2 regions of the Weizmannia sp. FSL K6-3076 genome follow, and region 2 is predicted to be linked to the other one. Evidence: a T-box and tRNA genes for the amino acid it is inferred to sense, from the RefSeq annotation. Region 2 holds a T-box; the other holds one or more tRNA genes.
What was found. A T-box is a leader RNA that pairs with one kind of tRNA and senses whether it is charged. The one in region 2 lies ahead of thrS (threonine--tRNA ligase), so its partner is inferred to be a tRNA-Thr.

Region 1 (9,758 bases), 1.4 Mb from region 2:
CGCAGCGAACGGTGGGAGGCATTGATCAGTTCCCCGAAAGCGGGCAGGTCGCCGCGTTTTAATGCGTCAAGTGCTTTTAGCGTGCGCACATTTTCGTAAACCGCATGTTTTGCCCGTTTCCTCACAATCTCATTGTCTATGATTTCCTTGTTTTTTTCAAATGCTTCTTCTGTCAAATCGCCGAGCGTTTCGATATCGAGTTTCTTTTGCAGCTGTTTCAGTGCCGATTCACATTCCGCACGTCGTTCATTATATTTAGAGTCCGCAAGTTCACGGCGTTTATTCGTGTTCATAATCAAAATTTTATGGTGATCCAGCTTGATCGGGGCATATTCGTACGCAAGTGTGGCACAGTCGAGCAAAATGCCCGCGTCTTTTTTGCCCATCCCGACCGCGAACTGATCCATGATCCCGCTGTTTACGCCGATAAATTGGTTTTCCGTTTTTTGCCCGAGCTTGACAAGATCGAGCTGTTCCACTTTCAGGTTGAACAATTTTTCAAGCATCACGCCGGTTAATAGTTCAATGGAGGCGGAAGAAGACAGGCCGGCCCCATTCGGAATATTGCCGTACACGAGGCAGTCAAAACCCTGTTCTATTTCATGCCCCGCTTCCTTCAAATATTTCAGCATGCCTTTCGGGTAATTGGCCCAGTCATGTGCTTTGTTGTATGCCAGATCGTCAAGCATAAATTCGATAACGCCTTTTTCTTTAAAATTCAAAGATACAAAGCGAATGTTGCGGTCATCGCGTTTTTTGGCCAAAGCATACGTCCCCATGGTAATCGCGCACGGAAACACATGGCCGCCGTTATAGTCGGTATGCTCCCCGATCAGATTAATCCGGCCCGGCGCAAAAAACGCGCGCTCCGCCGCCGTCCCGAAATACTCCTTAAAAGCCTGAGGCAAATTTGGGTTGCTCATGTTCGTTCCCCCTAAGTGTAATAGAATAGAATAAAAAGATTGCAAACGTTTTCTTCAATTCCATCTTACACGCAGAAGTAAAAAAAGGCAACATTTTTACTAAAATTTTTACTGGTAATATTCCATTTCTAAATAGGGCTTGCTGAACGAATCCGATTCTGAGTTTGTACCAAATTTGTCTGCAAGCTCTGTCGCAAAATATATGTGAGAATGCGTGATTTTGTCTTCTAAATACGTTGAATCGGCTTTCGAGTGCAAGCTTTTCCCTGGATTTGTTGTAAAATCCTTGCATTTAAATTGTTGCCAAAGCTGTCAGCACTCTTGCCAAATCTAGGAATTTTGCTTATTCAGCAAGCCTTAAATAATACAGCCTCAGTACAATCATTTACCATTCCAATGCGATCCACTGCTGTAATAACTGATTTAAGATTTTTTCTCTTCTTTTTTTAAATCATCTTTTAAATACTCCATATCTTTTATGTACCTTTGGATTGTTTCTTCTATTGCATCTTTTATTACTCGGGGATATCCCTTTTCATCTTCTCGTTTTTGTTCCTTCTTTAGCTCATCTATATCTTTAGTAAGCAAAGATATAGCCTTCTTCTTCTCATCTTTACTCATGAATTCATAGATTTTTCTCATAAAAAATACCTCGGCAATAAATTATTTCTAAATTTTTATTTTTTTATTATAATACGTTTTGATAAGGAGGAGGCTTTTGTTATACGCAGCTTTCAGATGTCGAGCAGGAAACAAACGGCCTGCTGTCTTACACCCGCAAGCCGAAAACCGCCCCGGAAAATATCAGGAAAATCCTTGAAAAATGGCAGGATGAAATTGTACGGGCTTATCCGGCACATCATCGAACGTAAGCAAACCATGGAGCGGCAACAGTGCATTTATCAGCAGTTGCCGCTTTTTTAGCAGTAGCGACAAAGTGGACCGAAAAAAGCGGCGGCGCTTTGCTGCTTTGCGCCCCCCCTTTTTCCCGGCTGCTTAGACCATCGGATGCTTTTTGATTTTACACGCGCGCGCCGAGCTGCATAAGGACGGTATCATCCATCGGCGGATTGTGTAATCCCGCATGCACATCACGGTAATAGCGCTGCAGCGGGCTTTTTTGAAAAAGGCTGCGGGCGCCGACTATCCTCATGGCCAGATCCACAATTCTGTTTTCCCGCTGTTTAGACCATCGGATGCTTTTTGATTTTACACACGCGCGCCGAGCTGCATAAGGACGGCATCATCCATCGGCGGGTTGTGGAGCCCGGCGCGGACATCGCGGTAATAGCGCTGCAGCGGACTTTTTTCGGACAGGCTTCTGGCACCTACGATTCGCATCGCTAAATCAACTGCTTCTATCGCATGATTCGTAACTGCCATTTTCGCTGCCCCAAGTTCCGGGCCCATCTCTTTTCTTTGTTCTGCTCCGGCTTCATCCCACATTTTCGCAACCGAATACAGAAAATGCCGCGCCTGCATCAATTTCAGCTCGATTTCACCGAATTTCTGGCGGATAGCCGGCAGTTCCGCAATCGGATGGTTCAGGCTGTTCGGCGTATACGATTTAGCAAAGCGAGCCGCTTCCCGTTTTGCTGCCTCGGCAATGCCTAAATAACAGGCAGGGATATGGAGCAGATAACCGGCCGGCTCCTTCTTTTTCGTCTGGATCTCCGCCAGGTTCGCAAGCGGGACTTTGACGTTTTCCAGCACAACATCATGGCTGCCGGTTGCCCTTAAAGCAATGCTGTCCCATGTTTCGACGATGGAGAGGCCAGCCGTATCCCGCGGAACGACAAAACTGCCAACCGCTTCTTTTTCCGGAATCGTTGCGGTAATGATAAAAAAGTCGAGCACCGGAGACATGGTGGCAAAAGTTTTTCTCCCGTTTAACACCCATTCGCCGTTCTTTTCCGTTGCCGTTGTTTCCGGCATGCCACCGCGCGTCGGGCTGCCCGTTTGCGCTTCTGTTGCGCAAGTGTTGATGAGGGCGGCCTCCCCTGCTGCCGCACGGCAAATGCGTTCAAACAATTGCCCGTTCCATGTTCTTGTTTCGGACAAATGCATTAAAATCCCCATATGCCATCCAATGGAAAGGGCAGTCGACCCGTCCGCAACCGCGATGGCCTCTTGCAGGCGGACAAGCTCATACAGCGAAATGCCGCCCCCACCGTAGTTTTGTGGCACAGTCAGCTTTGTATAGCCTGTTTCTTTTAAATCTTGAATATTTTCAAAAGCAAACCGTCCTTCCAAGTCATTGGCAGCCGCCCTTTCAGAAAACGGGCCGGCAAGCGTTTGAATTAGGTCCAGTTTTTCCTCCAGCGTTGAGGCTTTTAAAAAATCCATATCCTTTCCTCCCCCGGAAACATCTTTTCTCTTATTTTACCGGAAACATGCCGGAAAAACATTACAACACTTTTTTTAAATTTCCTCTTGCAATCCGGATTTTATTATAATATAATTTACATTGTCCTGATTGATTCCATGCTGGTGTAGCACAGTTGGTAGTGCACTTCACTCGTAATGAAGGGGTCGGAGGTTCGAGTCCTCTCACCAGCATCTTTCTTTTTTTCATATGGAGAAGTACCCAAGCGGCTGAAGGGGACGCACTCGAAATGCGTTAGGGCGGGTGACCGTCGCGTGGGTTCAAATCCCACCTTCTCCGCCATACATAGTGCATATAAAAATTCCGGAGAACTCCGGAATTTTTTTGCGTTTATGAACCACATGGCAATTCATGCTCCCAATCCCCGTAAACCGGATTCGGGAATACGATAAATTTGCGGCCAAATGCATGGCGGAAACGGTCTGCTTCCAGGCTGCGCGCCTTGTTTCCTTTTCCGTCAAATGTCTTAAAAAAGTCACCCAGATTATCACCGAACAAGGCAATGATTTCATAATTCTTTTCAACGGTTTGTCGGCGTGCTTCTTTGCTGCTTGTTCCTGTTTGCAACAGCACATGGGAACGGACGGCCTGCGGGATCCCTTCTTTTTTCAAGTTGCGAAGGGTGGCATCCATATATTTTTCGTCCCGGTTTGAAATGTAATAAATATCGATTCCTTTTTTATCGGCATATTTTAAAAAGGAAAGTGCCCCCGGAAGCGGTTTTGCTTTTGCTTTTTTCACCCATGCTCCCCAGCCGCTGCCAAACGAAATGCCTTTTTCTGCCATATAAGATAAGTACGGCCCGTTATCCAGCACTGTCTCATCCAGATCCAGGACAATGGCGCGCTTCTTTTTTACTTTGGTTTTCAGGCTCTCCTCAATACGCTGTTTTCCGATATTGTATCCTTGATAATAGAGCGCTCTTGCTTCTCCGGATGTCCGGTACCAGGCAACCCCCATTTTGGTCTGTTCCGCTTTTTGCTTTGCCGTGCAGCCCGTAACCGGAACCGTCTTCATGACGGCAGCTTCCCGGTTTTGTTTGCCGCCTTCAGCAGAGCACCCCGCATTTCCAAGCACCAGCGCAAAGACAATTAGCAACCCTGCAAAATAGTTCATGCTTGCCCCTTCTTTCTAAAATGCTTTTACGATTAGTATAAGGGAACCCCGGAAATTGATACATGCTAAAATGGCATCTTTCACGGGGGTTGTTAGGCACTTCGAAGCGGTCTATTCTGATTTACGACGGGATTTTCATTCTTCCGCTGGCATGTATTTTTTGTGATATGGGCGTTTACGTACATTGTTTGTCGGAATTTCGCTCGCTTCCTTCACTTAGACGCATCCTACGTTAAGAAACAACGCGTTTTTTCCGCGCTTCCTTCACTCAGACCGATTAAGTCCGTATAATTGTGTAAAAAGAAGGAGTCATTTTATCAACTCTTGGCAACACTGTTTTCAACGACAATAAACAATGAAAAGAGGAGATAAAATGACTCACTTACAGTTTAACCTAAATTTGGATGTTTTAAAAGAAGCCATCATGACTTCAGATCTTGACGCGGTAATTAAATCAGCGGTTGTCCTCGTGTTAAACGAGTTTATGGAAAAGGAAAGGGATGACTATTTAAAAACGAGCCCTTATGAACGCGCTGTTGAACGCCGGGATTACCGGAACGGTTACTATGAACGCGAGCTGTTGATGAGCATCGGCAATGTTACATTAAAAGTTCCCCGGACACGTAATGGCGAATTCTCAACTACCTTATTTGAAAAGTATGCCAGATGTGACCAAGCTTTCGTCCTTTCTATGTTGGAGATGGTCATCAATGGCGTCTCTACCCGTAAGGTCACAAATGTCGTAGAACAGCTTTGCGGTAAGAATGTATCCAAGTCGTTTGTCTCTTCCCTTACGCAAAAACTGGATCCCATTGTGAATGCTTGGGCCGAGAGACCGTTGAATACAACCTACTACCCTTATGTGTTTGTGGACGCCATGTATATAAAAGTACGGGAGCACCATAAGGTCATATCAAAGGCTGTTTATATTGCGACTGCCATTACAGAGAAGAATACACGTGAAATACTGGGTTTAAGCGTTGACCATGCAGAAAGTTTGGAGAGTTGGAGTTCATTTTTTAAACAACTTAAATCACGTGGACTCCAATCACCAAAACTCGTTATTTCCGATGCTCACATGGGCCTTCAGAAAGCAATACAACGGGAATTCATTGGCACTGCTTGGCAAAGGTGCAATGTTCATTTTAAACGCAATATCATTGAAAAACTGCCCAAAAAAGATACTGCAGAAATCCGGGTGATGATTAAGCGCGTGTTTGAGGCCGTTACGATTGAGGACATACGCAAGTTTAAAGATGAATTAATAAACAAATTTGGTACAGAAGCAAGATTTGAAAAAGCCCTGGCCATTTTAGATGAAGGTTTTGAAGATACTATCCAATACATGAACTTTCCTGAGAATATCCGTATGCACATACGGAGTACTAATTCCCTCGAGCGGCTTAACCAAGAGGTTCGTAGAAGGGAAAGGGTCATTCGCATTTTTCCTAATACCCAATCTGCTTTTCGTTTGGTTGGTGCCGTTTTAATGCAGTATCAAGATACAGAATACTCGAAGAGGAAGTCACTTATGGGAAAGAATAGTTAGCAGCATTTTCAGCTTAACTTCCATCATGGATGATTTCATCTCCGGGAAGGGATGTCAAATTGAAAGGCATTTGACATCCCTTCCCGGAGATGAAGAAAAAAATCCATGGAAGTTAAGCCGAAAAAATGAAGGGGTGGTTGAAAACATTTGCCCATAAATTTACACAATAACCTGGACTTGACTCTCAGACCCGTTCTACGTTAAGAAACAACGCTTTTTTTCCGCGCTTTCTTAACGTAGGCGCACTCTATGTTAAGGAACAACGGAATTTTCGCCCGCTTCCTTAACGTAGACCCGTTCTACGTTAAGAAACACGGCGTTTTTTCCGCGCTTCCTTCACTTAGACCCGTTCTACGTTAAGGAACAACGTCTTTTGCGCCCGCTTCCTTCACTTAGACCCGTTCTACGTTAAGAAACACCAGTTTTTGCGCCCGCTCCTTCACCTATACTCGTTTTATGCTCACTTTTCAAAAAAATAGTTGGCCTGGTATGTGTCAAGTTTTTCTCGACAAGGTTTAAATATCGGGTATTCCAAGACACTCTTTTTGTACACTTTCGGCTACCGTGCTTTACTTGCTCGGTGTAATTTTCGGAAAAGATGTAATATTTCCGTATAAAGATGGATAACGGGGATGTTGAGGCGCGCGAAATTCACTCGCTTTCCGCGGGCGGCCGGCGAGCCTCCTCGCTCGTACCTCGCTGCGGGGTCTCTCCTGGCTCGCTTTTCCCGCAGGAGTCTCGTAAATTTCGCGCGCCTCAACGATCAGTCCCCACTGAGCCAGGCTTAAAACGAAAGCTCTAATATTTTGCTTAAATGTCCCATTGCCGATGAACTGCTTGAATGCAGGGCAACTGATCCGTGCTTTACGCCCACTGACGGGCGTACAGGCTGCTTGAGTAGTTGAGACATCCTGATGGATTGTTTCAAGTTCCGTTGCTTTCTCTCGCTTCTTGAACGGTGTTTCAGATAGGCTTCTCTCAATGTCCCATTGAGTATGCCTTGTTTGATTTTCACCATGGCTTCTGCGCCAAGTTCACTCCAATGCATGCCCCTTTTTTTCATCCTGAAGGAGATATGCCTTTGATTCGATTCCATCGCTCCTAGGCCTCTCGCACCTTCCGGCACGTTTTTCACCCTGTCTCTCCAGTCAAAAATGCGGTCCCAGTTTTTCAAGATATACGAACGGAATTCCTTGATTTTCTTGAGAGCCTTTTTATCCGTCAAGGTGCTTTCGTGCGTATCCAAATATAACGTGAATTGGTCCAGGTCATGCGTTCTAATCGCTTTTCTAATTTGCTCCTTGATCTCGCTCTTTCCGCCCCCAAATGTCCTTATGATGGCTTGTGCAACGTGGTAGGTATCCAGCTGGTTGAGCACCGGAAATTCCGACTGTGAGAATGCTGTTTGAAACCGTTCAGCTGTGTACCCAGCACCTCCATCACTGTTTGTAATGACATGCGCTTTTTCGAGGGAATAGGTGTTGGCAGCTGTGGCTTGGACTTCATCCCAAAATGTCTGGATGGCTTCCGTTGTCATGATGACTGTGGGCTGACGCAGGGAGACCCTTTTTCCATTGGTTTCCCATCCCTCATAGAGAATGGCGTGGTGGACTTCCATACTCTGTTTCTTTTTTAGTCCCCGAACGAATACACCATCTGCTTCAGAAAACAGGTAGTCTACCTTCTTCCCCTCAGGCAGGGAAACAGCTATTTCTAGCTCTTCTACAAGTGCCTTATCGGCTTCCGCCTGAGTTTTCCCTACGTGTTTTACCATGTTCCCTACAGTTGTGTGACTAAGACTCACTGCTGTCCACTCTTTTAAAATATCAGCTACTTCCCGATAGGTGTTCTCACTTGCCAACTCTGCCACCTTTAATTCCACTAACGGGCTGTATCGTTGGTGTGGTACCAGCCCTAACCATTCATCCAGAGGATAATGTGAGTTCCCTCTCTTATCACGCATTAATGAACGTTTAAAAGTCACACTTCCAAATAGAAACTGAACGCTTCTGTTATCACTCCGGCAGTACACCCAGCCCTCCTCTAACTTCTCCTGTTTAATTGTTTTATCTAACTCTTCAAATATTTCCCCAACCCATTGTGTAAAAGCCTTCTGCATCAGAAGTTTAAGCTGTTCTTCAAATTCGATAAGACTCTTTGTATCCTTTAATAATCCAGCAATTATTGATATAATATCCATGGGAAGACCTCTCTCTCTAGATGTTCATCTTGAAGTGTACAATTAGATGATAGAGCGTCTTCCCATTTTTTTCCACTCATTTGCCCCGTCGAGTAAAATTTTACACATACGTTGGCCTGTTTGCTCACTTACCATCTCTTTACCGTACTTTAGCTAAAAGGTTACCTGCTTCCTCCGCCTCGATCTAAAACCGTGCCAGCAAAAAAAGCAGCCCTTTCCCAATTTGGATAAGCGGCTGCTTTTTTCATTATCGCTTGGATGATTCTTTCTCCAGCTCCAAGTTTTCTTTCTTTTTGTCCGAAAATATTTTTTCCAAGGCTTCCGGCAAGGCGATCATGCCTGGCAGAAAGAATGGCAATAGGATGAAGCAAAGCACGACAAGGCCGGTAATGACGGCGATCGCCAATTCAGCCAGCAGCAGCATTCCTGAAGGCATCAGCGTGGCAAATGTGCCGCCTAAAATAACGACCGCGGAAATAATGACACCGCCTGTATGTCTCGAAGCGAGTATAATCGCTTCCCTCGGGTCAAGCTGCGGGTATTCCTTATAGCGCATCATCAGGAAAATGCTGTAATCTACACCAAGCGAGACGATGATGATAAAGGAAAAGAACGGCACAAACGAAGAAATGCCTTCATAGCCCAGCATGCCAAGAAAAATAGAGTTGATGACAAACATGGCTGTATAATAGGCACCGACAAGGGATGCCGTAATGAAAACCGGCGGCCAGAAAGACCGTATAACCAACAGAAGCACAAGCAGCACGCTGATGGTCACGATCACGGTTGATTTGGCAAGGTCCCTTGACAGAATATGGTTCATGTCGTTGGTCGTTGCACTCGTTCCGGCTGTCCCGCTGTCGGCTTTTGAAAGCACAGTTCCTTTCAGCCCGGTGACAACCGTTTTATTGATCTTATCAATGGTATCCAATGATTGATTTGAATAAGGATCGTTGCTCAACACGACAGTCAGTTTCGTCACTTTTCTGTCATCCGACATATACGTGTCCATTGCTTTTTTAAAATCTTTGTCGGCGAGCGCTTCTTTCGGAATATGGAATGTTTTTTCCGTTTTCAGCTGTGCCAGATAGTCATTTGTTTTGCCAAGGCCGTCTGAAATTTGCTTTAATCCGCGGTTAACATCCGACAACTTATCGCCGAACTGTTTAAAACCGCTAAGGCCGGAAGCGAGTTGCTGCTGGCCCGATTTCATCTGGCCCAGCCCCTTTGTCACATCGTTCATATTGGTTACTATTTTGCCGATGCCATCAGACGCCTGGCCAATCCCGCTTTCGGTTTTCTTGAGCCCGTCTGCCATTTGCGAAAGCCCGCCAGCCATCTTGGATAGATTGTCGTTCGCTGTCTTGAACCCGGATGTCGTCTTGTCGTAATTGCTGTTCAGCGTGTTGATCCCTTCCGGCGTGATTTGCTTGAGGGATGATGAGAGCTGGTTTGTCATTTGCTTCAGCGCCAAATAGTTCCGGTCGCTCTGCACACTTGGCGTACTTTGCCCGAGCGCCGTCACGAGCGTCTGCATTTGCGCAATCGCACTTTTTACACCGAGCAGTGCTTGTGCAGCCTGCT
Region 2 (9,758 bases):
CAGCCTGCCAAAAAACAACGCATTAAAATGACGATTCCGAAATAAGTCCATTAGGCTCCGTCCCCTTCCCCTGTGCCAACCCATTTTTTCCTCTATTATATAATAAAAAGCACCCTGCAAACCTTTTTGTGGTCCTTTAGGGTGCGTGATTTCTTGTCTGTTTTACCGTTTTATTTCTTCTTTTATCTTGCTGAGGAATGTGTCCACCGGCACCGTTTCCGTTTGTTTCTCGCCGTATTTGCGAACATTGACCGCATTGTCTGTGGCTTCCTGGTCGCCGACAATGAGCGCGTACGGGATTTTTTGCACTTGGGCTTCACGGATCCGGTAGCCCAATTTTTCATCGCGGGCATCAAGTTCAGCGCGGACCCCTTCCGCCTTGAGCGCTTCTTGGACTTTCCGCGCATAGTCATAATGGGCATCCGGTGATACCGGGATCACTTGTACTTGAATCGGCGCAAGCCATGTCGGAAACGCCCCTTTGTATTCCTCGATTAAATAAGCGACAAACCGTTCCATTGTCGAGACAACGCCGCGATGGATGACAACCGGGCGGTGCGGCTTACCGTCTTCCCCGACATACGTCAGGTCAAACCGTTCCGGGAGCAGGAAGTCAAGCTGCACGGTTGACAATGTTTCGTCTTTGCCAAGCGCCGTGCGGACCTGGACGTCGAGCTTCGGGCCGTAAAATGCGGCTTCGCCTTCCGCTTCGTAATAGTCAAAACCAAAATCATCCATCGTTTCTTTCAGCATCGCCTGTGCCTTGTTCCACATTTCATCATCATCATAATACTTGTCCGTATTTTCCGGGTCACGGTACGACAGGCGGAACGAGTAGTCGGTAATGTTGAAATCTTTATATACCTCAAGAATCAGTTCGACCACGCGCTTGAATTCTTCTTTAATCTGGTCCGGACGCACGAAAATATGGGCATCATTCAATGTCATGCCGCGCACCCGTTGCAGGCCGGAGAGCGCACCTGACATTTCATAACGGTGCATGAGCCCGAGTTCGGCAATCCGGATCGGCAATTCGCGGTAGCTGTGGATCGTATTTTTATACACCATCATATGGTGCGGGCAGTTCATCGGACGCAACACGAGTTCTTCATTGTCCATTTTCATGACCGGGAACATATCTTCCTGGTAATGGTCCCAGTGGCCGCTCGTTTTATACAGGTCCACGCTGCCAAGCACCGGCGTATAGACGTGGTCATAGCCGAGTTTGACTTCCTTGTCGACAATATACCGTTCAATGGTGCGGCGGATCGTTGCGCCTTTTGGCAGCCAGAGCGGCAGGCCTTGTCCGACTTTTTGCGAGTTCGTGAAAAGTTCGAGTTCTTTCCCGATTTTCCTGTGGTCGCGTTCTTTTGCTTCTTCCAGGAATTTCAAATGGGCTTCGAGATCTTCTTTCTTGAAGAAAGCCGTCCCGTATATGCGCTGCATCATTTTGTTGTTGCTGTCGCCGCGCCAGTATGCACCGGCAATGTTTAATAACTTGAATTCCTTAATTTTTCCGGTTGATGGCACATGGACGCCGCGGCACAGGTCAACAAATTCGCCCTGTTCATAAACCGTGACCGTTTCGTCCGGAATCGCATCAATCAGTTCAAGCTTGTATTCATCATGTGCAAATATTTTTCTGGCTTCGTCACGGGATACGACTTTGCGGACAATTTCAAGATTTTCCGCAACAATTTTTTTCATTTCCTTTTCAATTTTCGGCAAGTCTTCCGGCGTGAGCGACACTTCAAGATCCATGTCGTAGTAAAATCCGTTTTCAATTGCAGGGCCGACGCCAAACTTGACATTGCCATACAGGCGGCGGACAGCCTGTGCCATCAAGTGTGCCGTGCTGTGGCGCAAGATTCCGAGCGCATCTTCATGCTCAGGGGTGACGATTTCAATTGCGCCGTCTTCTTCAATCGGTGTGCGCAAATCGAGCAGTTTGCCGTTCAGTTTGCCGGCGAGCGCCTTTTTCCTGAGGCCCGGGCTGATCGATTGGGCAATCTCTTCCGTTGTTGTTCCAAATGGAAATTCCTTTAAAGCACCATCTGGAAAAGTGATTTTTACGATCTCTGCCATATGTCCCACTCCTTTAAAAATTAAGCTGTCACGCGGGCGGCCTGCACGAGGCTGCTTTTTGCAGGCATCCGTACGAGCACGTCCGCACGAAAACACAGCCAAAAAATAAAAAACCCGCCCCCGGCAAGGGACGAGTTTTGTACACGCGGTTCCACCCTCATTTCCGCACGTCTTTACGCGCGGCTTGAGTATGATAACGGAAATATCCGTCAGCCGCTACTGATTTTGTTCACGACTGAAGTTCGGAGGCGGTAAGCATCCTGTCCGTGCCGGAAAGCTTGCAGCCTGAGGCTTTCCTCTCTGAAAGGCGGTAACAGAATCCTGTTGTCCTCGTCATCACATTGACTTTTTCATTTCCAATTGATTATGTAAGTAATTATAGAAGTTTGCAATGAAAAAATCAAGGGATGGCGATTGATTTTGTTGCCGTGCTGCATTTGCCCCCGGTTCAAGCCCCCTTTTTATTCACTGGCGGCGAATTGATCGTGCATAAAATGCATCCGGCTTTTCACGGCCACCCGTTCTTCAAAAATATTGCATATCGTACGAATCAAAGCCTGGTCCGGCGTATCCGTATAAATTTCAATCCGGCTGGGCGCAATCGATAAAAGCGGTGCAATTGTGACTGAGTCAATATAGACAGGGTGGTTGGACAGAAGCCTGCGGTCAATCAATCCGTTCAGTTCTTCCCTCGTCATTTCCCGGAATTGGCCGTTGTAAAATTTCACCTGTTCCCCGAGGCAAAGCTTTATTTTTTCCCTTTTTGGTTCTTTTTGCTTTAAGTAATCCCTAAGGCTTTGCACAAAAATCTGGTATTCCTGTTCCATTTTGTATTCGTCAATCGCAATGCCGATGTATCGGTCAAGACAGTCAAAATAGCCTTTTAAGCGGAACGTCAGCACGGAAGCGAGCGGCAATGTGCACGATTCGCCAACCAGCGGTGCGACCGCTCCTTCAATAGCGGCGCGTTCGTCGATCTCACCCGCCAGATCCGTCAGCTCCGGCCGCTCTCCTTTCAGCATGCCGTCTACGATTTCGAGTATCCGGTTTTGCTCTTCTTCCGCCTGAAAAAAATAGGCTTGTTTCAGTTGGTTACAAATCCACTCGTTTCTTTTTTTCTTCATGATGAAATTTGCAACGGCTGCCTGCAGTTCCTGTTTATTGCCGGCCGCTTCCACAACATAATGTATTTTCCCATGCAGCACTGCTTCCCGGATTTTCACAGTGCGCCGTTTTTCCTTTGCAAAATATGCTTTTATCCATAATGCATCATCCTTGTCCCTGATCAGGAATTCCAATCCAAGCCCCCCCTGTACGGTAAAACATTCTCGTTTGCTTTACCTTATGTATATGAAGCGGCATCAGCAAATAGAAGACGGGAAAGCGTTACGAAATGAAAAAAGCGGGCCCCCTCATGCAAGGGTCAGGCCCGCTGGTTCGGCCCCTCCATCCGGACAGGGGCGCTTAAATATTTGATGCGCTCGAGAATGCGCGCTGCTTTCAATTCTTCCTTTTCCCCGCGCTGGGTATAAGTGAAATGGTACTCTAAATCCTCATAGCTGAAATTGGATGTAAAAAAAGTGGGAAGGTCTTCCTGCATCCTGTATTGGAGAATCGGGCCGAGCACTTCATCCCGCGTCCAGCTCGAGTTCGTTTCCGCACCGATATCATCCAACATCAATACGGGCACTTGCTTCACCGTATCCAGCTTTTCCCCGGTGGAGTGGTCGCCGATCGAGTCCTTCATTTCGCGGAAAAACTCAGGCACATACACGATTAAAGAAGAGACCTGTTTCCGGTCCGCCAGCTCGTTCGCAATTGCACCAAGCAAATACGATTTGCCGACGCCGAAATTGCCGTATAAATATAGTCCCTTCATTTTTTTGCCCGGCTCGTATTCACGGACAAAGCGATGCGCAAAATCGTATGCATCAAGACGCCCCATTTGTTCAAGGAAAAAATCACCAAAGGACGCCTCCAATATTTTTTTCGGCATGTGCATGCTTTGGATCAGCCTGCGCGTTTTATTGCGCTCATCCTCCAATATTTTCTTCTGGCACCTTTTATAGTGGATCTCAATATTGCCATGTTCAATAACGAGTTCCGGCACATACCCTTTCATCATATTCACGCATTCGCCAAGGCTTTTGCACCGGCTGCAATTTTTTTCCTGTGAAATGAATTCGTACAGTTTCATCCAGCTTTTTTCAATCATCGATTTTGTGACTTCACCGTGGTGTGCATCCAAAAAAGCGCGGATGTCGGGATGCGTGATGATTTCCTGCTTCATTTCTTCATAACGCTTGCGGAAACTAGGATTGGATGAAAGCCTTTTGAGTGTCTCATTTATGTTTTCCACCGCCTTCACCCTTTCTTGTATTGTTCACGTATTTTTTCAAGCCTTTTTCTTTTTTCTTCCATTGACTCGCCATCGGCTTGGACCGCGGTCGCAGTGGTTTTTTGGTCTTCTTTTTTAAACCAGTCCGGCAGCTTTTCAACCCGGACCGGCTTTCTCCGTCCGGTGCCGTTCTTCTCTTTATTGTTCAGCCATTGTTTGTACTGGCGGTCTTCTTTTTTGGCAAACGCCATCGCTTCCTTGGCGGTTTTCAGTTTTTTGCGCGCCCAGTGGGAAGCCACTTTTTCTAAATAATTTTTCGACAGCTTCATATCGGTTTTAAATAAAACATATTGGATTAGTACATTTACAACCCCAAGGGGAAGCTGCTGGGCAAACATGACTTCTTCAATGGCGGCAAGATCTGCTTTCGCCGGTTCGCTGCCGCCCGAAAAATCGATCAGCATTTGTCTCGGAGAAGTCGTTTCCAGGTAGCGGAGGAATTTCTCCTCATCGTTTTCCGGCTCTTTTTGTTCTTTCGCATCCGCTTCTGGCTGGAAGCGGTCAACAAGGCGTGGCAGTTCGTCATGATGTTCAATCTGGTACCAGCTGCGCGCGATTTTCCGCAAATCCTCCACCCGGATTTCCAAGTCTGCCGTCAATGCCTGGAGCAAAATTTTCTTTATGTCCAGCTCATTTAAACCGTATAAAAATGAAAGCTTCACAATCGCTTCTCTGACTTCCGGCGTAATGGCACGCAGCGGAATCAGTTCATCACGTAAGTTTGCATATAAAAGGTCAAAATTAAAATGGGTGTTTTCGATTTTTATGACCGGGGCGGCGGTTTTTTCGATATAGCGGCGGTTTTCTTCCAGCCGGCTGAGTTGCTGCGCTTCCGCCTCATTCAGCACTTCGGGGCCGATTTTTGCGGCATACACATCCTGGAATGAGCGGGTGATGTCCCGGTACTCACCCGGTTCTACGGCGCGGTCGGAGAAGAAGTGTTTCAACCGCTGGAAATGTGTTCTGCCGAGCTGCCGGTACAGGAAAACATTTAACAAACCGTCGTTGAAAAACTGTTCCGGGGACAGGGGCGGCTGCAGTTCGTATATAAACATGCGGATGTCGTCCGTTTGTTTCATATATGTTTTCAAAAGCCCAATGCCTTCAAGCTTCAGCCGGGCTTCGTAAATTTCAGACAAATTCATGGATAAAAAGCTCATCAGATGGTAATGGTTCCAGTCTTCGGACCAGAGCCGGCCGACTTCCACTTCATTCCATAATGTCATATACAGGCTGTAACATTGCGGCCCGATTAACGGCTGGTACAGGAGCGAAATGACCTTTTGATCGTAGTCCTGAAGCAGGCCGTTTGACGATGCACGATAACGGTCAGCTGGCTGTATTTCATTCCAAATCGGTTTCATAAAAGGCACTCCGTTTAAGCATTCTTGTTGAGCAATTCTTTCAGTTCATCGAGAAAAACATTCAAGTCTTTAAATTGGCGGTAAACGGAAGCAAAGCGGACATAGGCCACTTCATCCACTTTCGACAGCCTGTCCATCACCATTTCCCCGATCAGGGTGGAACTGACTTCTGTATATCCTTGCCTGCGGATTTCTTTTTCGATCTCCATGGAGATTTTTTCAAGCTGGTCCAGCGACACAGGCCGTTTTTCACACGCTTTAATCAGCCCGCGCAAAATTTTCTCACGGTTAAATTCTTCGCGGTTGCCGTCTTTTTTCACGACAATGAGCGGGGTTTCTTCCACTTTTTCAAACGTGGTGAAGCGGTACGAGCAGTCTTCGCATTCACGCCTTCTGCGGATGGAACGGCCTTCGTCCACCGGCCTTGAATCGATCACACGCGTATTGTTGCTATGGCAAGACGGACATTTCATATGAACCCCCCGTTCTGATACATTCTTACTACCATCATATATAAAAGAAGGCGAATAGACAACAGAAAGGTTTATCCTATTCCCGAAAGAAATTTATACATGCAGAACATATTGGATGTATCTTCTGTTTGTATATCCGGAAAAGTCCTCACTTTTCATCTATCCATCAATAGAATAGAAAGGTTTACACTTCTATTTCGTCAGCATCCCGCACAAGTCATCCTCCGGCGCGGCTCTGAAAACTGGTAACGAAAACGGAGCAGGCTGGTGCTGCTCCGTTCGGCTTAGGCAATATTGATTTTCCCGGTTTCTTCCATTTTTTCCGCGACGAGCTGTGCCAGTTGTACGACGCGGCAAGAATAGCCCCATTCATTATCGTACCAGGCCAGCACCTTGACTTTGCTTCCATCCATGACCATCGTGGATAAGCCGTCGACAATGGCCGAGTACGGATTTGTCGTATAATCCGAAGAAACGAGCGGCACTTCTGTATAGTCCAAAATGCCTTGCAGCGAGCCTTTCGCCGCCGCCTTAAATGCATCATTCACTTCTTCCGCCGTCACTTCTTTTTTCAAATCGACGACAAGGTCCACTAGCGATACATCCGGGGTCGGAACACGCAGCGCCATGCCGTGTAGTTTCCCTTTCAGTTGCGGGAGAACAAGGCCTAACGCTTTTGCCGCCCCGGTTGTCGTCGGAATGATCGATTTGCCACAGGCCCGGGCACGCCTTAAATCTTTATGCGGATTGTCGATATTGTTCTGGTCATTCGTATAAGAATGGACTGTTGTCATCAGGCCGTTTACGATCCCGAATTGTTCATCAAGTACTTTCGCGACCGGTGCCAGGCAGTTTGTGGTGCAGGAAGCGTTCGAGATAATATGATGCCGCTCGATATCTAAAACGTTTTCATTTACCCCTAAAACAATCGTGACATCTTCATTCTTCCCGGGCGCTGTCAACAGTACTTTTTTCGCGCCTGCCTGAAGATGGAGCGCGGCTTTTTCCCTTGCATTGAATTTTCCGGTTGCTTCAATTACCACATCAATATCCATTTTTCCCCACGGCAGTTGGGCCGGATTGCGTTCCGCCAAAAGCCGGATGCGTTTGCCGTTCACAATGAGTGCTTCCTCTTCTTCCACTTCCACTTCTCCGGGAAATACGCCGTGGATGGAGTCATATTTAATCAAATGTGCCAGTGTTTCCGCCGGATAGCAGGCATTCACCGCCACAATATTTAAAGCGTTATCCATCATGGCTTTTCTGAAAACCATTCTGCCGATGCGGCCGAAACCATTAATCGCAATTTTTGTTTCCACAGTGCAGACAACTCCTTCGAATAATAAATGACATACTTTTAATCCATTATTCATCAATTAGTATATCATATTTTAAAAGTTATGTAGCGTTATTCCCCTATTTTTGCATAAAAAAAACCATGATGTACCCATCATGGAACGAGCTGCCAATCTGACACGATTTTTTCAAGCTGCTGTTTTGTTTCCTCCAGGCTGCCATTGTTGTCGAGCACCGCATCCGCCAGTGCCTTTTTTTCGCTCAGCGGCATTTGCGCCCGGATCCGCATCTGCGCTTCTTTTTCTGAAAGGCCGTTTCGGGTCATTAATCTCTTTAACTGCGTCTCTCCATCCACGTAAACGAGGATGGTGCGTTCAACCATATAGGTAAGCCGGCTTTCAAAAAGAAGCGGGATATCCAGAAAGACAGTTTTTTTCCCATTTTCAATTGCCCGGTCCTTTTCCCGCGTCATCCAGGCCCGGACTGCAGGGTGGACAATGCTGTTTAGTTTCATCCGGAGTGCTTCATCCGCAAAAATGAGTGCCCCGAGTTTTTTCCGGTCAAGCGTGAGATCTTGCAGCAAAATCCCTTCGCCGAACGCTTCAATGATTTGTTCATACGCAAGTTCGCCGGGTTCGACCACTTTTCTTGCGGCAATATCCGCATCGACAATCGTAAACCCTTTTGTTTTCAGCATATTGGACACCGTGCTTTTGCCGCTTGCAATCCCGCCTGTTAAGCCGATAATCTTTGCCATACTCCCACCTGCCTTGTTAAAACTTGCATATACCGATCAAAATGAGGAGAACACCTGGTATAAAGGAAATTTTCCGGATCCATTGCAGCCGGGAAAACAGCATGCCGAGCCGGATGCCGGAAGAGACAAGCAAAAAGCTCATGCCGGCAACAAGGAAACTGAGCAGAAACGGGGAGTAGCCCATGATGCCCGCACCGATCCCGGCACCGAATGCATCGAGCGAGAGCGCAATCCCAAGCATGACCGCTTCGATTCCCGTAATGGCCCCGGAACGGTCAAAATCCGCGCTCGTCGGTTTTTTCAAAATATGGATGACGACGCCCAATGAGCGGATTTCAAAGTTGAGCACGACCTTTTCCCCGGGTTCTTCTTTTTCGTCGTTTGACCGGAAAAACTGGACCATCACCCATGCCCCGATCAAAATTAAAATCACGCCGCCAATCCGGTTTGCCGTTTCCGGGCGAATCCAATGGAGTAGGCTCTTCCCGAACAGCACGGAAAGAAATAAAGACGCCCCCGAACAAACGGCGATGATGAGGAGGGACTTAAGCGGAATCTTCATCTTCCGCAGCCCGTATGTAAAACCTGTGCTGAAATTATCCATGCTGACCGCCAATGCCAATAGCAAAATCGAAAGCCGGAAACCCACGGCCATCGCCCCTTCCGTTTTGCATCGCTGCTATTAGTGTATGGAGGGGGCCTGGCCAATGTTCAACCTGTTATCTGCGTTTCTTTTGGCAATTCGGGCAGTAATGGGTGCCGCGGCCTGCTGTAACCATCTTTTCAATCGGGGTGCCGCATTTCCGGCACGGCTCCCCTTTCCGGCCGTAAACATACAGCTCGAGCTGGAACATGCCCATCTGCCCTTGCGAATTCACATAGGAACGGACCGTGCTGCCGCCTTTTTCAACGGCTTCCTGCAACGTTTGGACGATCTCGCTGTGTAAAAGATGTACGTCTTTTTTTGTCAGTGACTTTGCTTTCCGCTCCGGATAGATGCGGGCACGGAACAAGGCTTCGTCCACATAAATATTCCCGAGCCCAGAAATGACCGTCTGATCGAGCAAACAGGTTTTGATATTGCGTTCCGTTTTCTTTAATTTGTCGTATAAATATTTTTCCGTAAACGCATCGGATAACGGCTCAGGGCCGAGTTTTGAAAGCGGGAGAGAGGACAATTCCTCCCCCTTTAAAAACAAATGCATCGTCCCGAATTTGCGGACGTCTTTATACCTTAGTTCCTTTCCGGATTGAAAATGAAAAATCATATGCGTATGCTTTTCAACCGGTTCATTTTGGTCATAAACCCGGTACCGTCCTTCCATGCGCAAATGGGAGACAAGCGCGTAATGGTCCGTGTAAAAAATGAGAAATTTGCCGCGCCG

Region 1: it has a tRNA-Thr gene. The T-box ahead of thrS (threonine--tRNA ligase) is inferred to sense a tRNA for this amino acid. The anticodon was not compared.

Annotation. Positions count from the first base shown of each region.
Region 1 covers NZ_JBBOWU010000001.1:773,496-783,253, reverse strand. Annotated here, with positions in the region: gene NSS95_RS03435 (galactokinase) at 1-923, opposite strand, end outside; gene NSS95_RS03430 (hypothetical protein) at 1,347-1,565, opposite strand; gene NSS95_RS03425 (acyl-CoA dehydrogenase) at 1,945-2,088, opposite strand; gene NSS95_RS03420 (acyl-CoA dehydrogenase family protein) at 2,133-3,269, opposite strand; tRNA gene NSS95_RS03415 (tRNA-Thr) at 3,410-3,482, shown strand; tRNA gene NSS95_RS03410 (tRNA-Ser) at 3,501-3,591, shown strand; gene NSS95_RS03405 (5'-nucleotidase, lipoprotein e(P4) family) at 3,640-4,425, opposite strand; gene NSS95_RS03400 (IS256 family transposase) at 4,799-5,974, shown strand; gene NSS95_RS03395 (ISLre2-like element ISBco6 family transposase) at 6,759-8,174, opposite strand; gene NSS95_RS03390 (MMPL family transporter) at 8,422-9,758, opposite strand, start outside.
Region 2 covers NZ_JBBOWU010000001.1:2,135,157-2,144,914, forward strand. Annotated here, with positions in the region: gene NSS95_RS10190 (MFS transporter) at 1-51, opposite strand, end outside; gene thrS (threonine--tRNA ligase) at 163-2,085, opposite strand; T-box leader at 2,209-2,431, opposite strand; gene NSS95_RS10200 (putative sporulation protein YtxC) at 2,547-3,383, opposite strand; gene dnaI (primosomal protein DnaI) at 3,509-4,453, opposite strand; gene NSS95_RS10210 (replication initiation and membrane attachment family protein) at 4,450-5,847, opposite strand; gene nrdR (transcriptional regulator NrdR) at 5,862-6,320, opposite strand; gene NSS95_RS10220 (glyceraldehyde-3-phosphate dehydrogenase) at 6,605-7,639, opposite strand; gene coaE (dephospho-CoA kinase) at 7,771-8,373, opposite strand; gene ytaF (sporulation membrane protein YtaF) at 8,390-9,028, opposite strand; gene mutM (DNA-formamidopyrimidine glycosylase) at 9,093-9,758, opposite strand, start outside.